DNA from 2 places in the Oliverpabstia sp. genome. Region 2 is predicted to be linked to the other one. Evidence: predicted binding sites of a transcription regulator. Region 2 holds the regulator's gene; the other holds the start of a gene.
The links. Region 2 encodes HrcA, which represses chaperone genes, less so after heat shock. Its sites were predicted from a motif close to TGTTAGCACTCNNNNNNNNNGAGTGCTAACA; they were not measured.
Positions count from the first base shown of each region.

Region 1 (3,430 bases), on a different contig from region 2:
TTTTTGGAGTTTCGGCAGTTCGCCGTACTGCAGTTCCGCTGCTTTATTCAGATCATACTGCTGCTGTGCCACCTGGATCTGACGATTCAGATCTTCAATCTGTTCACGCAATGTGGAAAGTTTCTCTACAGAATGTTTCTCATTCTCCCACTGTGCTTTCTGTACGGAAAATGCATCTTTATATTCTGCCAGTTCTTTTTGCAGATCTGCCAGACGTTCCTGACTTAGCTTGTCGGTCTCTTTTTTCAGTGCTGCTTCCTCAATCTCCATCTGCATGATCTTACGTTGCTGCTCATCCAGTTCTGCCGGAAGAGAATCCAGTTCGGTCTTGATCAGTGCACAGGCTTCATCTACCAGATCGATAGCCTTATCCGGCAGGAATCGGTCGGAGATATAACGGTTGGAAAGTGTAGCTGCTGCAACGAGGGCACCATCGGTAATCTTTACTCCATGGTATACCTCATACCGCTCTTTCAGTCCACGAAGGATGGATATGGTATCTTCCACAGAAGGTTCATCTACCATTACCGGTTGGAAACGACGTTCCAATGCGGCATCTTTTTCAATGTACTGGCGATACTCATCCAGTGTGGTAGCACCGATACAGTGCAGTTCTCCACGGGCAAGCATCGGTTTTAACATGTTGCCGGCATCCATCGCACCGTCGGTTTTTCCTGCTCCGACGATCAGATGCAGTTCATCGATAAACAGAATGATTTTACCTTCGCTCTTTCTGACTTCTTCCAGAACGGCTTTCAGACGTTCCTCGAATTCACCACGGTATTTTGCACCGGCTACCAGTGCACCCATATCCAGAGCAAAAATCGTTTTATCTTTCAGACCTTCCGGTACATCGCCACGGACGATTCGCTGTGCCAGTCCTTCTACGGCTGCCGTTTTACCTACACCTGGCTCACCGATCAGTACCGGATTGTTTTTTGTCTTTCTGGAAAGAATACGAATCACATTTCGAATCTCGCTGTCACGGCCGATGACCGGATCCAGCTTCTGATTTCTCGCACGCTCTACCAAATCCTGACCGTATTTTTCCAGTGTATCGTAAGTTGCTTCCGGATTATCCGAAGTAACTCTCTGGTTTCCTCTTACAGTGCTCAGCGCCTGTAAAAAGCGTTCTCTTGTGATTCCATATTCCTGGAACAGTTTTTTGATACTCGGGCTCGGATAACGGAGCATTGCCAGAAACAGATGTTCTACGGAAACGTATTCATCTCCCATGGCTTTGGCTTCGTCTTCGCCGCTTACCAGTACCTTGTTCAGGTACTGTCCGATATATTGCTGTCCGCCGGATACTTTGACTCTGGCGTTCAGTGCATTTTCCACGTTGTCCAGAAAATGTTCTTTGTTAATTTCCATCTTTTCAATCATCTTTAAGATCAGACTATCTTCCTGATGAAGCAGATTGTACAGTAAATGTTCCTGCTCGATCTCCTGGTTACCGAAGTCATATGCGGTCTTTTCCAGATTTTGAACAGCCTGCAATGATTTTTGCGTAAATTTGCTGATATTCATAAGCGTCCCTCCTTTTGGAACACATTGTTTTCTTTGTTCTAGTTGCAATATAACACATATTTTAGCACTCGTCAAGAGGGAGTGCTAATAATTTTTAATTTTTTTCCAGACAGACGCGAAAGAGGCGGTAGCGATTTGCGTAGTCAATCAGCGAATTGCGAATATTGAGAGGATTGCGGGAACAGCTAAGCTGCGGAGCAATCCGTAGTATCAAATGAGTGGCAGAAGACCTTTTGACACTCATATCTTTATATACAAAAAGGGATACCGTATGTTCAGGTACGGTATCCCCAGCTTTGACGGATCTGTGGTAATATTTCGGTCATGGACCAGTGTTTTTGGGTGTTGGCGGGGCTGTTTGGGTCGTTAACGGTAATTGCACCGTTTTCATCAATACCGGTCAGAACGATAAAGTGACCCGTGTAGGTAAAATCACCCGGATACATGGAACAGATCAGGGGGATGCCGGACCGCAGGGCGGCAAGGATGTTTTCTTGTGTTACCGGGATGTTTTCTGCTGTGAGGCCCAGGTTGTTGGCACCTTCGGTCATCAGCGACCAGGAGGTTCCTTCACCCGGTACGTAATAACCCTCTTTTTCTGAAAACTGAGCTACGGTCAGGGGATTCCATGTTTCGGAGCCGGTCAGACCACAGGTGATCATGGACAGGCAGGTTGGACCGCAGCCGGTGACAGCAAGGAAATCGCTGCCGTAGGTTTCATACCCCCAGCGTTCATCCCACTGCAAAAAATACGGTATCTCACTGTTTTCTCTGGCAGTTTCCACTTCGGATGAAATATCTATAGTCTGATAGTGTCTTCGCTTCGGATAATTTTTTACAAAATCTGTAGCCTCCGGATATTTTTCTTCCATGTTAAGAAGGCTCTCCGGAATCTGCTCGTGCTGCCGGATCCAGGTTTTCCCTGCCAGCACAACGATGCAGAATGTGACCAGCAAACCGACGGTCCAGACTATTCTTTTCCGTGTCATATGAAATTTATGACCGCTTTGATTATGTATTTTTTGCTGTTTCCGATGGTTTGCCTGTGATGCCGCTGTCGCTGCAACGGATATTTCCTGTTTTACCCTGTAATTGTTTACTTCCCGCAACTCACGTTTTCTTCTGGCTTTCCGCGCTCTTTCTCTTCTTATTCTGTGTCTCTTTGTCAAAAAGCCGATCAGTTTCATCACAAAATACATCAATAATGCAATGCCAAAAATAATCAATGCCCCTTCTTCCGTCAGTCCTGCTGTACTGTCCAGCCAGATGAGCACTCCGACCACTGCCATCAGATACAGTAACAATTTCAATATTTTCTTTCCCATTCCCCTCTAAACCTCTTTCTGCCCGGATGGCGTTCTTTTCTCTCTTATTATAAAGAACACCACACGGGCAGACAATTACGTTTCTTTTAAGATTTTCTTATTTCTTCGTCCTCTTCTTTCCGATCCACAGAACCAGACAGGAAGAAAAGATTCCGACAAACATGCCTCCCAGCACATCGGTTGGATAATGCACACCCACATACAGGCGTGAAAATGCGATCAGTGATGCCAGGATCAATGCAGGTACACCGTATTTTTTCGGTAGAATCCGGTACAACACCAGCGCACAGGCAAACGATGCACAGGTATGTCCCGACGGGAATGAATAATCCGTCGGTTTGTCGATCAGCGGCACCAGTCCCTCTACCACTTCATAGGGGCGGGGACGTGCTACCAGATTTTTCAGACACACATTGGTGATCAGTGCACCGGCTCCCATCGACAACAGACCATACCAGCCGGCTCTTCCGATTACTGCCCGGAAACAGTTTTCATTTTTTATTGAACATTTTTCTCCGGAGATTTTGGCAAGTACAACCATCAGGATACATAATACGATCCAGAACCATCCACCG
Region 1 covers NZ_JALFPR010000107.1:21,100-24,529, reverse strand. The annotation lists gene clpB (ATP-dependent chaperone ClpB) at 1-1,530, opposite strand, end outside; gene MSA64_RS07585 (C39 family peptidase) at 1,806-2,855, opposite strand; gene MSA64_RS07580 (phosphatase PAP2 family protein) at 2,953-3,430, opposite strand, start outside.
Region 1: the regulator HrcA is predicted to act here: its motif matches at 1,590-1,620, upstream of clpB (ATP-dependent chaperone ClpB).

Region 2 (3,430 bases):
GTCGTATACCATGATCTTCTGTTCCTGTTCGTTGTCCAGACCATAGGCAAGAGCTGCTGCTGTAGGCTCGTTGATGATACGTTTTACATCCAGACCTGCAATCTTACCTGCATCTTTGGTTGCCTGACGCTGTGCATCGTTAAAGTAAGCCGGAACAGTGATAACTGCTTCTGTTACTTTTTCACCCAGGTAGTTTTCTGCATCAGATTTCATCTTCTGCAGAATCATAGCAGAAATCTCCTGTGGAGAATATTTTTTGTCATCGATGGTTACTTTGTAGTCAGTACCCATATGTCTTTTAATAGAAGAAACTGTTTTATCTGCGTTGGTTACTGCCTGACGTTTTGCAGGTTCACCTACCAGTCTTTCTCCTGTTTTTGTAAATGCTACTACAGATGGTGTTGTTCTTGCTCCTTCTGCATTTGTGATAACGGTTGGTTTACCACCTTCCATAACAGCTACGCAACTATTTGTTGTTCCTAAGTCAATACCAATGATTTTTCCCATGACTATTTCCTCCTCATGAATTATAATCTATATTCTGATAATTGTTAATTGGCTACTTTTACCATACTGTGGCGGATTACACTGTCTTTATACATGTAACCCTTCTGGAACTCTTCTACTATGATGTTCTCTCCGACTGTTTCATCTTCCACATGCATCACTGCATTATGGAAATCAGGATTGAATTCATTTCCTACAGCTTCAATGGCTTTTACTCCCATGCCATCCAGTGCGCTAAGGAACTGCTTGTAGATTTTTTCCATTCCCTGTACGAAAGGATCTTCTTTGTCTTCTGCGACATCCAGACCTCTTTCAAAATTATCTACTACCGGAAGAATCTTTTCGATCACATCTTTTGCTCCCACAGCATACATACCTGCTTTTTCTTTTTCGGTACGTTTTCTGAAATTTTCAAACTCGGCCATCTGGCGTTTTACCCGATCAGTCAGTTCTTCAATTTTTTCATCTTTTTTATCTTTTTTCTTTTTTCCAAAAAGTTTCTTTTCTTTGGCTTCTTCCACTTCTTCGCTTCCTGCCTGAGTTTCAGGAGTTGCTTCGGTGACTTCGCTTTCGGCTGCTTCGGTTTCTTTTACTTTCTCAGCTGTCTCCTCAGCAGTTGTTTTATTTTCTTCTGCCATCTCTCACATTCCACCTTTCTACGGCTTTTTGAATATGTTGTCCAACTGGACTTTCAATGTTTTCAGATTATCTACTACATTTTCATAATCCATTCTCTTCGGTCCGATAATTCCTATCGTTCCTTTCATTCCCTCTCCCAGATCATACGATGCGGTTACTACACTACAATCTTTCATGGTCTGTATCGGGCTTTCATTTCCTATATATACCTGAATCCCTGTATTCTCTCCGGAATCAGAAACGGTATCCTTGATCATCTCAACCAGTTCCTGTTTATCCTCAAATGCGGATATCAGTTCACTGGCCTTACTGCTGTCTGCCAGTTCCGGATATTTGAAAATGTTGGTCGCTCCGCTTGTATACACCGGAACTTCCTCATCGTCCACTGCAATGGCATCTGCCACCGCGTCTAATACGGTACTCACCACACCACTGTGGACACCTGCCTGTTCTTTCAGCTTCGTGATCATGCCAAGACTGATCTCTTCGATCGTCAGACCATTCAGCTGTGTATTCAATAACAGGTTCAGTTTCAGGATCTGTTCATCATCGATCGTCTCATCCAGATTTACGATCTGGTTCTTTACCAGGTTGCCTTCCACAACGATCACTGCCAGAAGCTGTTCTTCGTTCAGCTTGGATAACTGAATGAATTTTACTTTGTTGTGATGATAGGTAGGACCGGTAATGAGTGTCGCATAATTCGTATTGGATGCGAGCACCTTGACCACCTGTTTTAGCACCCGTTCCATCCGATCTGTTTTCTCGATCATCATTTCCTTCATCTCGGAAACTTCCTGATCTTTTTCTTTCATCAGTTCATCGACATATAATCGATAACCGAGATCCGATGGAATCCTGCCCGCTGAGGTGTGAGGCTGTACAATGTATCCCAGATCTTCCAGATCCGACATCTCATTTCGAATGGTGGCAGAACTCAGATTCAAATCTGTGTACTTGGAAATGGTTCTCGAACCAACCGGCTCACCAGTTTCCAGATAGGTCTGGATAATCGCTTTTAAAATCTTGCGTTTTCTTTCATCCAAATCCTGCATCTTCTCTGCCTCCTTCTTTGTCTTTTTTGTTGTGTTAGCACTCATTTAAGTGGAGTGCTAACATCTATGGTTTAAAGATAGCACTGCCTCTTTTATTTGTCAATGGGTATTTTGAAATTTTTTGTTTTTTTCTTCGTCTTGGATTTCTAATCACCTTCAGTAAGGCATTTTGACTTGTATGTCTCTGGATTTTGGCAAAAAACATGCAAAAGCACCTCGCGGAATGCTACCCTGTACATAAAAAGAAAGAATCTTCTGCTGTAAATATCCGCTCACACATTTCGGGAACATTTTTTCAGAAAATTCTTTCTTTATATAATATACTGATTTTTTGAGTCGTATTCCTACCTGTCCAGTTCTTCCAGATTCTTCTTCAGTTCGATCATCTGGTCGCGCAGCTCGGCGGCCATCTCGAAGTTCAGGTCGGCTGCTGCCGCTTTCATCTGTTTCTGTATTTTTCCGATCAGTTCTTCGAGTTCCTCTCGGCTCATGGATTCCATATCTTTTTCCAGTTTCTTCTGCGTTTTCGCCACCTCTTTGGATATGCTGATCAGATCTCTGACTGCCTTTTTGATCGTCTTCGGTGTAATTCCGTGTTCCTTATTATATGTTTCCTGCAATTCTCTTCTTCGAAGTGTCTCATCGATGGCGCGGCGCATGGAATCTGTGATCACATCTGCATACATGATGACATGTCCCTCCGCATTTCTTGCTGCACGGCCGATTGTCTGGATCAGAGAAGTTTCCGATCGCAGGAATCCTTCCTTGTCCGCATCCAGGATCGCCACCAGTGAGATCTCCGGGATATCCAGACCCTCTCGAAGCAGGTTGATACCCACCAGCACATCAAATACATCCAGACGCATATCGCGGATGATTTCCGATCGTTCCAGCGTATCGATATCGGAATGCAGGTATTTGACACGGATACCCAGATCTTTCATATAATCGGTCAGTTCCTCTGCCATTCGTTTTGTAAGCGTTGTCACCAGAATCTTATTATGTTTTTCCACTTCTTTGTTGACTTCTCCTACCAGATCGTCAATCTGTCCCTCCACCGGACGCACTTCCACATAAGGATCCAGAAGTCCGGTCGGTCGGATAATCTGCTCTGCACGAAGAAGTTCATGATCCTTTTCATATTGTCCCGGCGTTGCCGACACGAAAAGCACCTGATCGATCCGTTCTTCAAATTCCTCAAAATTCAGCGGTCGGTTATCTTTTGCTGA
Region 2 covers NZ_JALFPR010000081.1:62,243-65,672, forward strand. The annotation lists gene dnaK (molecular chaperone DnaK) at 1-507, opposite strand, end outside; gene grpE (nucleotide exchange factor GrpE) at 552-1,145, opposite strand; gene hrcA (heat-inducible transcriptional repressor HrcA) at 1,164-2,201, opposite strand; gene uvrB (excinuclease ABC subunit UvrB) at 2,546-3,430, opposite strand, start outside.